Regions from separate parts of the Paenibacillus sp. CECT 9249 genome, predicted to be linked through region 1. Evidence: riboswitches for the same ligand, from Rfam matches in the RefSeq annotation. Region 1 holds a riboswitch; each other region holds the start of a gene.
What was found. A riboswitch is a leader RNA that binds a small molecule or an ion and turns the genes downstream of it on or off. The one in region 1 is predicted to bind cyclic di-GMP.
Positions count from the first base shown of each region.

Region 2: another riboswitch for cyclic di-GMP. It lies ahead of LQ229_RS24105 (MucBP domain-containing protein); the one in region 1 lies ahead of LQ229_RS11005 (isopeptide-forming domain-containing fimbrial protein).
Region 3: another riboswitch for cyclic di-GMP. It lies ahead of LQ229_RS19255 (HD-GYP domain-containing protein); the one in region 1 lies ahead of LQ229_RS11005 (isopeptide-forming domain-containing fimbrial protein).

Region 1 is NZ_CAKKLI010000011.1:73,067-78,258, forward strand. It holds gene LQ229_RS11000 (protein adenylyltransferase SelO) at 501-1,964, shown strand; cyclic di-GMP riboswitch class I at 2,132-2,215, shown strand; gene LQ229_RS11005 (isopeptide-forming domain-containing fimbrial protein) at 2,401-5,192, shown strand, end outside.
Region 2 is NZ_CAKKLI010000057.1:24,130-29,321, reverse strand. It holds partial or broken gene LQ229_RS24105 (MucBP domain-containing protein) at 1-2,056, opposite strand, end outside; cyclic di-GMP riboswitch class I at 2,207-2,294, opposite strand; gene LQ229_RS24100 (response regulator) at 2,404-2,781, opposite strand; gene LQ229_RS24095 (Hsp20/alpha crystallin family protein) at 3,063-3,506, opposite strand; gene LQ229_RS24090 (MBL fold metallo-hydrolase) at 3,605-4,423, opposite strand; gene LQ229_RS24085 (Uma2 family endonuclease) at 4,514-5,107, shown strand.
Region 3 is NZ_CAKKLI010000032.1:42,503-47,694, reverse strand. It holds gene LQ229_RS19270 (hypothetical protein) at 1-51, opposite strand, end outside; gene LQ229_RS19265 (PilZ domain-containing protein) at 321-845, opposite strand; gene LQ229_RS19260 (response regulator) at 891-1,256, opposite strand; gene LQ229_RS19255 (HD-GYP domain-containing protein) at 1,271-2,134, opposite strand; cyclic di-GMP riboswitch class I at 2,267-2,357, opposite strand; gene LQ229_RS19250 (zinc ribbon domain-containing protein) at 2,467-3,210, opposite strand; gene LQ229_RS19245 (LCP family protein) at 3,245-4,711, opposite strand; gene LQ229_RS19240 (flagellin) at 4,733-5,192, opposite strand, start outside.

The DNA.
Region 1 (5,192 bases):
TGGGAACGTCTTCATTGCGAGCCCAATAAGGATTGGCAGTTTCGTTAGCGCCTAGGTCCGCGCGGATCGCCTTGGAAAACAGGAAGCTATCCCCTTCTATATCCGCAATAAAGCAGATTACATCATCGGAGGAGAAGGATGAAATTGACTTAAAATGCAATGCAATTACTCAATGTGGCGTTGCATCGAGAAAGTAGTATCCGGACCGTACGGCCGTTATTATGCGTCAAAATCGCTTATTCCCAGTTTAGGGGAACACTGGTTCCGTTAATCATTCGTCGGAGGGCTTGTTTTTGAGCTTTTGCCGCGAATAAAGGATCGTCTGTCCGCAAACGGTCCGAAATCGGACCGTTTGTCACAATTAAACGTATCCCGTGTCCGCGAATTTGGAGCAGGGCGGCAGACGATGTTATTGGTTTATATTCTTGCCCATGATTATTATTTGATGTAAAAGAAAAACAATAAGATACAAAAAAGACATAAGAAAAAAGGAAGGTACAATGACTCAGGAACTCACAGGATGGAACTTCGACAACAGTTACGCCCGTCTGCCGGAACTGTTCTTTTCCAAGGTCGACCCGACTCCCGTACATTTGCCGAGGCTGGTTGTTCTTAACGATCGATTGGCGGCGTCTCTCGGATTAAACCCCGAAGCGCTGCGCAGCGGGGACGGCGCAGCGATGCTTGCCGGCAATCGGATTCCCGCAGGCGCCGAGCCTCTTGCGCAAGCGTACGCAGGGCATCAATTCGGGCATTTCACGATGTTAGGGGACGGGCGTGCGCTGCTGCTCGGCGAGCAAATCACCCCTGCGGGCGAACGGTTCGATATTCAACTGAAAGGTTCGGGAAGAACGCCATATTCCCGACGAGGCGACGGCCGGGCGGCGCTTGGGCCGATGCTGCGCGAATACATTATTAGCGAAGCGATGCATGCCCTTGGCATTCCTACGACCCGCAGTCTGGCGGTGGCAACAACCGGCGAGTCGATTCTCCGCGAAACCGAGCTGCCCGGCGCGGTTCTGACCCGTGTAGCTGCCAGCCATCTGCGCGTCGGGACGTTTCAATACGTTGCAAAATGGGGGACGGTTCAGGATCTTCGGACCCTTGCTGATTATATACTGCAAAGGCATTTTCCGGATTTCGGCCCCATCGGGAACCGTTATCTCTTTTTGCTGCAAGAAACGGTCAAGCGCCAGGCTGCGCTCATTGCCCAATGGCAACTGGTCGGTTTCATTCACGGGGTGATGAACACCGACAATATGGCTCTTAGCGGAGAAACGATCGATTACGGGCCCTGCGCTTTCATGGATGCGTACGACCCGGCGACGGTGTTCAGTTCCATTGATACGCAAGGCCGTTACGCTTATGGAAATCAACCGTATATTGCCGCTTGGAATCTCGCGCGATTCGCCGAAACTTTGTTGCCGCTGCTGCATGACGACGAGGCGCAGTCTATCACAATGGCCGAGGATGCGCTATCGGATTTTGCCTCGTTGTTTCAGCGGAATTGGCTCGCAGGCATGAGGGCGAAGCTGGGGATTTTTAACGAAGAGCGGGAGGACGAATCCTTGATCGGAGACCTGCTCGGTATGATGCAGAAGTATCGTGCGGACTATACCAATACGTTTCTAGCCTTAACCTTTGACAAGATGGAGGACTCGGATTTATCTTGCGCTGCGGAATTCGCTTCATGGCATGAGCTCTGGCAGGCGAGGCTGAGTAGGCAGCAGGAATCGCAAGCCTCCTCGCATCAGTTGATGCTTGGCAGCAATCCCGCGCTCATCCCCCGCAACCACCGGGTGGAAGAGGCGCTGGAAGCCGCGGCGGAGCGAGGAGATTACAGCGTGATGGAACGGTTGCTTCATGTGCTTTCCAACCCGTACGCGCACTCTCCCGAACAGGCGGAATATTCCGCGCCGCCTGCGCCGTCGAACCGGCCTTACCGAACGTTTTGCGGCACCTGACATTTCCTCTTCGCAAGCGGCCCTCTCTTTTCAGGGGGGGGCGCATTTGCATTTATTCGACAAATAATTAGAGATCTCAACAAATTTAGGGCTAATCTACCTAATCGTCAAACCTATTTCAATATATACTAAAGGTAATTTTGTTTCAAAAAATTCAATATATTCTCGTATGATAATAGCAAACTCGTTGAAAGACGGGGACGCAAAGCTACAGGGGCTAACGGATTGTCCAATGCCAGCCAGCTGCCGAATACGATGGAAAACTCCGTCTGTTGGCGCATGTTCGTTTATGGATGGAGTTTTTTATTTTTTAAAAAAGGAGTAAGGCAAGGTGGTGATTACAGCAAAGATTTTAATAAAGACTTATAAAATTGGCCGGTAGGGAGGGAAACTATTGAAGGCGAAAATAATAGCAAATCGGATTTTTAAAATTTTGATGGCTTTTCTCATCATTTTCTCGTATCCAATGCTGCCTTTGCACAATCAAAATGCAAGTGCGGCTCCTGCGGATGGGAAGTGGCTGACTTACAAGTTGGATGAGTTTTCACCCAGTACGATTAATCAATTGTTTACTTTAAATGGTCGTGCGCAAGTTCCTGCCGGGGCCAATTTTATCCGATTGACGCCGACAGCGACAGAACAAAGCGGGGCAGTTTTTAACAATAAAGAAATTTGTCCTGTAAACAATTACTCATTCAGTACGGCTTTTTCATTTGAAATGAGGAATCCGAGTCCTGCAGGTGCAAGCGACGGGCTGACCTTTACCATTCAGACCGGTACAACCAGTCAAGACGCAGTTGGAGGCGGACTTGGGTTTTATGGCATTAAACCTAGTTTTACGGTTAAGTACGATACCTTCCAAAACCCTGGTTACGATCCTTCTGCAAACTACGTTGGACTCGCAGAAAATGGGCCGCTCGAAAATAAGGATGGCTGGTATACGGATTTGGATGAGTTTAATAGGGATCATGGCACCAATTTTAAATTATCTGACGGAAACCGGTATTATACATGGATCGACTATGATGGTTTAACTCAGAAAGTTCAGGTTCGTCTAGGTATTTTGCCGGATCGGGAAAGTTCTTCTTTAATATTGGATGTAGACGGTATCGATCTTGGTACGATTTTTGACGGGGGAACGTACCATGCCGGTTTTACCGCATCAACCGGATACCCAAATTACGAGAACCATGATATCCATAGCTGGTACTTTATCAATGACTACGCTCCTATTGAAACACTCGATCCGCAAAATGATTACAAACAAGCGCCGAGCAGTTTGGAGTTAACGACGGAAGCGGCCGATGAGCAGGGAGAGCATCAAGTAACGGTAACGCTGCTTGATCCGCTGGGCAATCCGGTTTCCGGCGCTTCGCTGGAAGCACTGACTGCAACTTCAGGCAATCTAACCGGGCCGAACGGAGAATCCGTAACCGAGTTATTATCCGATGCGAATGGGAAGATTCATGCCGTCTTAAAAAATGCCGATCGATCTCAGGACATTACGATCTCGGCGAAGACCGGTTGCGCTACGGCTTCCGACACGATTCCGGCTTCTAACGAACCGCCAATCGGTTCGGTCGTTGTCGCTGAAAAATCGGTATCTCCGGAGGGAGAAGTATTTGTCGGGGATGAACTGACCTATGAAGTGAAGGTTAAAAATGAAGGCGGTGACATTGCGGCAGATGCTGTCTTTGAAGATGTCATCCCTGCAGGAACAGAATATATCCCGGGCACCATGAAAATTGTCAGCGGGGCAAGCGCCGTCAATTTGACCGATGAGAACGACCAGGACGCCGGATATTTTGACGGTAATAAAGTCATCATCCGACTCGGCGACTTGCCGAACACGGCCAATTTGCCTGACGGAATCATCTTACAATTCAAAGTCAAAGCGTTGGCAAGCCATGTCGGCGAGCCGGTCGCCAATAAAGCGATTGTAAGCTATAAAAACTTACTAATTGGTGAAGATGCAACGGCCGAGTCCAATGAAGTGACAACACCGGTCGAATATAGAGTACCGCAATTAGAAGCTGAAAAAAAGGCTGCGCTGCTTGAAAAAGCGGAAGGAAACACGGATGACGAGCATCCGGAAGCGGGCGATACGATTCTGTATACGATTCAGGCACGGAATACGGCCGCGGGCAGCCTGATTGAAAACCTCGTGATCTCCGACGTCATTCCGGAAGGTCTGGAATACGTGCCGGGCACGTTGAATGTTGACGGTACGCCGGTAAGCGATGCACAGGACGGGGATAAAGGCCACTATGCGGACGGACAAGTCTTTGCCCAGTTCGGAGATGTCACCGATACGGTGTGGCATACGGTGACGTTCCAGGCGAAAGTGTTGGCCGGACAAGCGGGCAAAGATATCCGGAATGTAGCTGTGATAAGCGGCGATAATGTCGGCACCCCGAGTACGCCGGAAGAAGTGGTTGAGGTTTATCCGCGGGCCGTTGCACTGGAGTCGAATAAGTCGGCAACGCTGCATGCGAAAGCGGACGGCAATACGGATGCGGATCATCCGGAAGTCGGGGATACGCTGCTGTACACGATTCAGACGCGGAACACAGTCTCAGATAGCTTGGTGGCCAATCTGACGATTACGGACGTCATTCCGGAAGGTCTGGAATACGTCCCGGGCACGTTGACCGTAGACGGAACCTCGGCGAGCGATGCTCAGGACGGAGATAAAGGGCACTTTGCGGACGGTCAAGTCTTCGCCCAGTTCGGGGATGTCACGGATACCGCATGGCATACGGTGACGTTCCAGGCGAAAGTACTGCCTGGCCAAGCGGGCAAAGATATCCGGAATGTGGCCGTGGTGAGCGGCGACAATGTCGGCACTCCGAGCACGCCGGAAGAAGTGGTTGAGGTTTATCCGCGGTCCGTTGCGCTGGAGTCGAATAAGTCGGCATCGCTGCATGCGAAAGCGGGCGGCAATACGGATGCGGACCACCCGGAAGTGGGCGATACGCTGTTGTACACGATTCAGACGCGCAACAAGATAAGCGATAGTTTGGCGACCAATCTGACGATTACGGACGTCATTCCGGAAGGTCTGGAATACGTGCCAGGCACGTTGACCGTTGACGGAACCTCGGTCAGCGATGCTCAGGACGGGGATAAAGGCCACTATGCGGACGGACAAGTCTTTGCCCAGTTCGGAGATGTCACCGATACGGTGTGGCATACGGTGACGTTCCAGGCGAAAGTGTTGGCCGGACA
Region 2 (5,192 bases), on a different contig from region 1:
TGTAGCCCGGTACTTCCTCGGCGGTCAGTTCGATCGTTTGACCTGTCTTGCCTTTATGAGTCGTTGGGTCGATCAGATCTCGGCCTGCTTCGTCAACATAGCGTACTGTTACAGTTTGATCCCCTGCCGTGTAATGGAACGTATACACTTGGTTTTCGTCAGCGGTAAACGTGTAACTGTCCTTCGACTTCGTCGGCGTGTAGCCCGGTACTTCCTCGGCAGTCAGTTCGATCGTTTGACCTGTCTTGCCATCATGAGTCGTTGGGTCGATCAGATCTTGACCGTCTTCGTCAACATAGCGTACCGTTACCTTCTGTTCGTTCGCCGTGTAGTGGAAGATGTACTCTTGACCTTCCGCAGCGGTGAACGTGTAGCTGTCCTTCAACTTCGTCGGCGTGTAGCCCGGTACTTCCTCGGCGGTCAGTTCGATCGTTTGACCTGCGACTCCATTCACCGTTGTCGCTTCAGCCAGTACTTTATTTGAACCTTGTTCCAAATATTTGACGGTAACAGTTTGTTCAACAGCCTCCGTATAACCGAACCAAATAGTAGGCGTTAAATTCGTTGTCGTCAATGTGACATCTTGCGGGCTGGTTCCTACTTTAAGTTGGTAACCTGAAAGGATAGGCGCTGTGACCGTATATGGTACTCCTCTTTCAAGAGCTTCGTTGCCGTTAGAATCTTTGAAATATTCACTGTGCAACTGTTCAGCGAATTCCCGACCCTCAACGACTTCGCCGTCCGCATTGACAGGTTCTCCATTCGCATTGACTTTATAGCCTTTAATTAGAATGGATCCACTGCCGATGCTGACTCTTGGCACTTCAAAATTCTTAGACGTATCCCGACCGTTAACATCTGTGTAGTTCATGGTCGTCGTGCCGTTCGTCGGGTACAGTTTGTTGGATTCCGGATTCTTGGTTTGATCCATCACGACTTTGTAAGTTAACGTTGCGGGTTGGCCTTCCATAATGTTGCCGGCTTCCCAAGTAAACGTCTCGCTGACAGGATCCCAAGATATCGTTCCTTGAGAAGGAGTATAAGATCCAGCCGGCGGGACCAGATTGAACATTTCGCCCATCGGGTCGGTAATGATTGCGTTCTGAGCGGCGTACGAAATCTTTCCTGCCAGCTCGGAGTAAATTTTATCCAAGTCAGCGCTGCTAGCAGAGTAGTAGCCTTTGTTTTGGCTGTTATTGAGTACGTATTCCGCATTATTGCCGCTTCCTACATCAAGTCCGATCGAGTAGATTCCAATTCCTGCTTTTTGAGCGAGCTTCGCTTCTGATAAAGTGGCTATTCCGTTATCTAAAACTTCATGCCCATTTACTTTGTATGTCTCGCCCCAGCAATAACCGAGAAAACAGCCTGATTTCTCCAGGTTGTAGTTACTGCCGTCACCGAGAATGGTGTTATAGGTACCAAAATTAGTAAGTGCAAAATTATATTTATTTCCCGGCCATGATTGGGATTCTGCTGCTATAGCCTTGTAACTATATGTCGGCTCTCCGTCACTTAATAACACAATGACCTTGTTCTGGGCAGAACTCCCATCTAGCAATGTGCGAGCTTTGTACAAACCTGCTTGAATGTTGGTGCCGCCGCTGGCCGTAATCCTTTCAATTGCCGTTTTTAAAGAAGCTTTTTGGTTAACTCCACTAAAGTCGGAAACAGTGCTAGCACTATCACTGAAAGAGACAACCGCAATTCTTGTTTCGGAGCCCGGGATGAGCAAGTTATCAACGAATTTCTTCGCGGCTTCTTTCGCCTTCGGCAGCCGGCTTTGATTCGGGCTCTTCGTCATACTCCCCGATTTATCAATTACTAGTACGACATCCGAACGGCTCTTAATATTTTTGCCTTCAATTTTTAACGTGATTTCCCATTCGCCGGATTTCCCCGTCGGTTCCGCCGTCTTGCTTAACTTGATCGCTCCGGGATTCGGCCAGATCACTTCCTCTGAATTGGCTGCCTGCCCGAACGCTCCCGGCGTCAGCCCGAAGAAAACCGTGAACAAGCATAGCCATGTGACTACGACTTTTAAACGCCCTTTCATATGTACCTCCTCATTTTTTCATTAGAATCCTCCTTTTCAGACTCTATTTTCCCTACCCTCCTCATCGAAGATTCGATATATGCTCCTCGGAATATAGTATTCCGTTGAGAACGCAGGAAAATAAAAAGTCCGGCCGCATTAACGATTGTTAATTGCAGCCGGACGATCATTAGTCAAACGACTATTAGACTCCAAAGCTTTGCGACCTAATCTTTCGATTAGTGTGCCGAGTTTTCAATTTTGCATTAGTACAATAGTCCTATCTTTGTGTTGCCAATTTTAATATATTTTACTAAATGACTTTTGTCAACTATCATTTTGAAAATTTTTGTAATTATTTTCAATTTTTACAGCATTCCTGGTTTCGATGCAAATAGTTTATCTATCGTTTCTATGATTTCCGCACCATGGCACGGTTTCACGATATAATCTTTGGCCCCTAGACGGATCGCCTCCAGGATGATCGTTTTCTGTTGAATCGCAGAACACATAATAATCTTGGCGTGCGGGTCCAGTCCTTTTATACGTTTCAGCGCGGTTAATCCATCCATGCCCGGCATCGCAATGTCCATCGTTACGAGGTCGGGTCTCACTTTTTGATAGAGAGCTACGGCTTCGTCGCCGTCAGCGGCTTCGGCCGCAATTCGAAACCCGTTGGATGTCAATACGGATTTCAACATGGTCCTTGCGAAAACTTCGTCATCTACAACCATGACAGATTTCATACGTATTACGAACCCTCTTTTCCATTGTCGTACTTAACAGGGATTAATTCTAAAAGATGCAAGCATATCGCGCCATCCCCCAAAAGAGGTGTTTTTCACGAAACCGTATGTTCCATGCCTGCTCCGGTTGTGCGGCATATCGCTTTGTTAATGGGTATTCGTTCAATACAAGCAGTTAGAACAACACTTTTATATTTTTCCAATTGTAAGGGATTACCAACGCAAAAAAAAACCGATCTGTACGAAACAGATTGGCCATTTTCTGGGAAATCATTCAAAATTCAATGAAATTGAACGTCGATTCTTCTTTTGGTATCTCCTTGCACTTTCGGCATATGGATCTCCAGAACCCCGTTTTTGTATTTTGCCTGGATTCCTTCGGAAGATACGTTCGAAGGCAAGCTAATAGAGCGATGAAACCGGCCGTAAAACCGTTCTTGCCGATGCATTTGCTCTTCTTTCACTTCACTGACTTTATTTATTGTACCACTGATGGAAAGGACGTTGTTTTCAATATCGATATTGACATCCTCTTTCTTCTCCAGACCCGGTATGTCGCATGTGGCGACAACTTCATTCTCGGTTTCGTATACGTCTACATTCATATTGCCCGTATGTTGGGAAAATGCGGTTCTGAAATCGGGAAAATCGTTCGTGAAAAAACGGTCTAATTCCCGTCTCATATTTTCAAGACGACGGAACGGTTCATATGGAATTAAAGCCATTGGATGCAACATCTCCTTGAATATTTTCGTTTTCAAGGTAATTATCCCCGAGCGCACAGGTATTTATTCCCCAAGTTGCCTACCGGTCACAGACGCAACTACCCGGCAAATTCCTGGCGAATGATGTCGACGTTTTCCTGATGGCAATGCTTTGTAAAAGCCGACAAAAATCGATGTTCGCTCTCCATTTTCGCAATCGCCGATTCATCGCCGTTCATAACAGCCTGCTTCAAACGTTCCAAATAATCGAGCGACACCGCAATCCGCTCGGCCATTTCGGAACGATCGACAGTATGCCGCCCATGTCCTGGGATGAACAACTTAATGTCGTGTGCGCTCATCAACTTCTCCGCCTTCTTTAACGTCTGTTCGTACGCAATCGCGCTATGATAAATATAAGGCAGTTCGATGTCGGATAAATAATCGCCTGCCAGCCATATGCCCATAGAATCAACGATAGTAAACAAACCGTCTGCGGTATGGCCCGGAGCCAAATAAAATGTCAGATTGGTCGATCCGATCGCAACTTGCTGACCGTCGCGCTTCACAACGATATCGAGCTGAGGGAATTCGATCTCATAATCGCGGACAATGTAATATTTGGCGTCGAAATCCTTGATCTCTCCGACCGTTCCTTCCTTATTCGGATGATTCAGCAGCCCGGCGCTGCCAATCGTTATGGCTCCAGGGAAAGCGTTATATCCTATAATGTGATCGAAATCGCCATGAGTAAACAAAAGATAACATTGCTTATTGCCCTGGATCGATTTCACATGGCCCTTAATTTCGCTAATTTCCGCGGGCAGCCATGTCGGATCTACGATGAATATGCCGTCGTCGAGGTTGACGACAGTGGAAGTGGTCTGAAACAACGCGCTCTGGAAAACGGTAATTCGCTCGTTTGAATATTGAATCATCAAAATCACCTCTTCGGGAATACGATTGATTACGCGAACTAATGTTTGATATAATGGCAATGATAGCAATGATTGGGGAGGTATTATAATATGAAGCCGAACGATAAGAAGCCAATCATAAAAGAACAGCCCGCCACGTATGACGATTATGCGCAATTGCCCGATGACGGCAAACGTTATGAACTGGCGGACGGGGTATTGGAACTGATGACTCCCGCGCCGACGCCTAAGCATCAGGTGATCGTCACCAACATTTTTACGCTGCTTTCGAACTCTTGTCAATCGGAATATATCCTTTTCGTCTCGCCAATTGACCTTATTTTATCAAATATGGAGGTTCGCCAGCCGGATCTTGCGATGGTTCATCGCAGCCGAATGGACATCATTACCCGCAGAGGAATCGAAGGCATTCCCGATTTGGTCGTGGAAGTTATATCTCCTCATTCCGTTAAGCGCGATAAACAAAACAAATTAAGAACATACGCCGCTTATCGCATCCCGGAATATTGGATCGTCGACCCGGCGCATGAATCGCTGGAGCAGTATGTGCTGTCGGAAGCAGATAACCGATATGAACTCGACACGGTATACGACAGAGAAGAGACGGTCCAATCGGACCGCCTTCCATGGGTTTCGTTCACAATGGCTCAAGTTGTCGATCCGGCTGCCGGCCTTCCGGGTTAATCCCTGCCTGTTGGACAAACCGGGCAAGACATTCAATCGATTTATCTATAACTTGATTGTACTCGTTCGAAGAACTGTGTTATAC
Region 3 (5,192 bases), on a different contig from region 1:
AAGTAAGACAACCAATAAAATGGGGATGATTAACTTAAAGCGTATAGACAACGAACTCACCTTCTTTTTGTGTTAGTAATAGTTTGATCATGCGTGAAGCGAAAATTATAAGTTTATCTTGTTCGACCACTCCTGAAAGGAATTCCCCCTTCCGTCCCCCGATGGGGGAGACGCAGGGAAAATATCCCCTGCACCCCGACGCTCGCCGCTTAGCAGGCCCAGCAAAAGATTGCTGGGCATTCAAATAGCGTGGGAGCATAGAACCACTCGTCAAGGCTGGATGAACGCTTTGCGGCCTTGACGAGTTCACTTGTGTGTCACTAAATCGACTTTCTACGTTCCAGTTCCAATTGTTGCAATACCTGAATCAATCGTTGTTGATCCTTCACATTTACTTCGATAAATCGGATGCCATAAGTAATTTCTTCTGAGTGTTCCTCTTTGCGTACCACCTTGCCTTTGAAAGTGAATTCTTCCTCATGGATCATAAATTGCAGAATGAGCGTAATGTCTTTTCTGACAGGCAAATCAAACGGACAAACCAGCTTCACTCCTGTGCGGCTGACATCCTTGACGATTCCTTCGCTTTTTCTGTGTAATAATTTTTCTAATGCTGGATCACCGAAGTTTACAAACTCAATCGTACATTTGTGTTCGAGCAGTTTGACCCGAAAAGCCTTTCTTCTTTCCTTGTCTTTCAATTTATCTTGCAGGTTTTTTATCGCTACCAGCAATTCATTGATCTCAGCATCTTTCTTCTTCATTCGCTTCGAATGATACAAGTACAACAGCCATAACACAACCAAACATGCGATTGCCGTTGCTACCCCTATCACGATGTCCATGTTCAATCTTGTCCTTTCTTTGAGTTTGTTCTTGCTTGACGATGATCAGCGTTTGTTCAGCACTCGATTCACCGCTTCTTGCACCCTGTCCTTCTGAAACGGTTTAACAACAAAATCGTCTGCCCCTGAAGACAAGGCATCCTGTATGAAAAATTGTTGTCCCATAGCGGATATCATGATAACTTTGACTGACTCATCGATCTGCTTGATTTCTTTCAGTGCAGACAACCCGCTTTTTTCCGGCATGGTGATATCCATCAAGATGAGATCGATTGGGTTGTTTGTGAACAGTTGTATTGCATGTTGTCCGTTCGTTGCTTCAGCAACCACTTCATGTCCGATTTCCGTCAATATGGAGGTTAGGATTCTTCGCATAAACATGGAATCATCCACAACCATGATTCGTGCCATACCATCACTTCTTTCTATGTTTGCAAACATTGATTTTCAATCATCTTTATCATGAGGTCTGTCACCTCAGGATCAAACTGCGTTCCTCGTTTATCATTGAATTCGTTGAGAACGTACGTTATATCGTTTTTGTCTTTGTATCTGCGTCTTGAAGTCATACTGTCAAACGCATCTGCAACTGAAATGATCCGAGTCAAAAACGGAATTTGGTTCTGTTTCAGTTTCATCGGATAACCACTGCCGTCAAAACGTTCATGATGTAACAGAACCATGTCGAGGATGTTTTCTTTCTGAAGTGGCTTGCTGTGCTTAAGTAACTCATATCCATAGTGAGGATGTTCTTTCATGATGGCATATTCTTCTTTGGTGAGTTTCGCAGGTTTTTGCAGGATATGATCCGGAATACCAAGTTTGCCGATATCGTGCAGTAATCCACCCAAATAAACAGAACGGCACTGCTTGCGGCCCAACTTCAATTGCTTGGCCATCTGCCGGGCATAATTTGCGACTTTATGTAGATGTTCGAATGTATAAGTGTCCTTCAGATACATAGTGTGTAATAGTGTCTCGATCTGCTCGATCATCTGATTTCGAGCAAGCAGGGATATATTGATTAGCAGTGCCACAACATACCCCGAAAAGAACAACAACGCCCAGCTTAATATGTGGGGAGTCAATGAAAATGAGTCGGAATTTATCATCTCTACATTCATTGTCGTTAGCAATAGACTGATGATTGCAAGTCCATACCATCTCCTGAATACGAATCCCAAAGCTAGCATCATCAACACTTCTTCAAGCAATATCATCCACGATGCTTTCGATAGAAACGTTAATGAAAAGAGGAGGGCCACTGCAATCCATAATGCAACTTTCATCGGATTTCTTTCGCACCATATCGTAAATATCAATTTATTGAACTGATTATCCATTCTAGGACACCTGCCATTGCTGTAAAAATAAAAAACACTCCCTTGCCGAAGCATGGGAGTGCATGATGATCCCTGTCTTTCGGTAACTGGCTAGCATAGTGAATGGACATTCACCTTAGCTCCTTTAGCTTTGCGTCACTAATTTTCATTAGCTTTGCCTTTGTCGTATCACAGAAAATTATGTCGAATTTTTATATTTTATTTTATCGATTGAAATGGATTCTGTCAAAACACAATTCACATTGGTGAAATACTCTATCATACCTTGGAGTTGCTAATCACGCAAACTCGTAATGACAAAATCGACATATCCGTGCTTTTGCTTTCACCGTCTCCGCACATTGCGGACATTCTTTTGTATCATCTACAATGTTTGCAGTGGCAGGATCGGCTTGTCGAATCGCAGATACTTCTTGTTCAAGGAGTTCTTGTTGGTTCAGCATATGTTGTTCATACCAGAGCTTTTGCTTCACCATTTCATCCTGATAGTACTGTTCCATGTTCTGCATTTCATCTCGCAATTGTTCCAGCTCGGTTTCCAATGAATGACTCAATTCCTGCACTTCTTGTTGTCTGCTCAACGCTGTATTGCGGATGGATGCTCCTTTGGCAATGAGGACAATACCAATGATCAAGATGACGACGGCAATGAAAAGGATCACCATCGCAACTGAGCCATCAGTCCTCACTAACGTAAATCCCATGAGGAAGACTAGCAAGCTGAAAATGACAACAGCCCATCCGATTACACGGAGGAATCCGCCGCCAAGCTGACCGCCGACACCTGTCATATTGTACTTACTGAGTTCGGATTCTTTTTGTGCAATCTCTTCCTTGATCGACTGCATTTTAATTTTGTATTCCCGCTCCAAATGATCGAGTTTCATCTTGAACGCGTCACTTGTATTGACGGTACGGACAAATTTTTGCAACGTTTCATCACCTGCTTTGTATTTGAGATAGTTAGTGATCGAAGACTTCGCTTCCAAATGCTTAACCTTGGAATCAATGTTGGCGTTCAAAGTAAGTAGATTGTCTCAGAAATGACATTGGAGGCTATTGATCATGCAACACATTTTGCACATACTCTTGCAATTGGGCTTCATCAACGGCGATTACATTTTTATCATCGATTACTACCTCACGAATGAGTTCGATTGGCGGCAACTGAATACTCTCAACGTCATCTATGTCCAGTTGGAATGCGACTTTACTAAGCTGTAACAGATCACCCATTGAAATATCCGTTATCACGTATGAACTCATCGAATGAATCAGATCAGACATGGTTGGCATGGAGGCATGATCCTTAAGCTTGTCCAGTATGGCAACCAAAATATTGCGTTGGCGTTCGGTTCTTGCATAATCGCCCATCGCATCCATTCGAAATCGAACGTATTGCAGCGTTTCATGTCCATCCAAATGCTGATAACCTTCATCCAATTGAATATGGTATTCCGGATCTTCTCCTTCAGGGGCATACTCCATTGGTTTTTCCACTTCGTAGTCAATGCCGCCCATCGCATCAATCAAGTTAATAAATCCCTCATAGTCTGCAAACACATAGTAATCGATAGATATACCTGTATAATCTTTAATTGTCTGCTTGACCAAGTCAATGCCACCCTTTGTTTTGAATTCGTTTATTCTGCCACCTTCATGACCAGGCATTGAAACATAGGTATCTCGAAGAATCGAAAACAGATATGCTTTCTTTCGATCCGTATCTAAGGAAGCTACAACGATACTGTCGGTATAGGCCAGAAGATCATCCCGATCACCACCGAGCAATAAAATATGTACCCATTGATCGCCGTCCCATTCAAGATCATCCATTGTCGCTTGATCATCGTTTGATGTTGTATCCAGTAGATGTTCACTCGTCTCCATGATGCGGTTCTGTTGCTGAAGGTATTCCGCCGCTTTTTGCATGTGTTGATACATAGTGACAAAATAGAATATACCGATCAACAAAACGACCATATACGGGATGGACACAACGATGATTGGCAGAGCCAGATTCGTCCCGCCTTTCCGCCTGATCTCTCGTTCCATCGATGCATCTTTCCACGGAATCTGCTTAATCTGTGAAATCTTTCTTCTTGCATGGTGCAAGTACAGCTTGTTGGCAACAGAACCAAGTGAAATTTTGACGAAGACATACATTAGCAAAACGAAAGTGTACCCGATAAATATGGATTCGCTCTTTTCCATGATGACGTATGTGAGTGGCATCATGACAGCAAACCAGACTGCCAGAAAAACCGTGCAGTACACATACATTTTTCGATACATCAACCAATAAGCATCGAAGAAAAAAGCCGCCCAGTTCCATGCACGGTTTTGTTTCCACATCTGAGCGTATTCTTCGGATCGTTTGCCTGTAAACCACGCTAATTCCTCATCAGAGACTGTAACGTTCACTCCCGGATTTACTTGTTGTTGAAAATGAAAAGGACTTCCACAGGAATCGCAGAAGTCATCGCCTTGCGTCATTTTGTTTCCGCATTTCATGCAATACATATTGCCGCCCCCTGTATGTTTCTATGGCAGTAACGAGAGTACATGTTGCATACTCGCATTGGCTTGAGCCAGCATCGCTTGTGAAGCTTGCGTCAATATTTGATTGCGGGTCAGATGCATGACTTCCTTCGCCATATCCGCATCCGCAATTCTCGATTCTGCCGCTGATAGATTCTCCTCATAGTTCGTAACGTTGTTATGAATGTGCTCCAATGCATTCTGATCCGCTCCGAATTTGGCACGGTCCGATGATACGGTATTGATCGCATTTTGGATGTTATCCAACGCCTCAAGAGCTTTTGATGGTGGATCAACCGCCACATCAGCTAATCCCAAAGCGGTTGTTCTCGCATCCGTCAATTCAACGGTAAATGTATCCCCGCTGTTCGGACCGACTTGCAGTATAACTTCATTTGAAGATGGATCGGGTACAGGGTAAGAATCTGGATCAATATTTGCTTCAAACTGCACGGTGATTTCT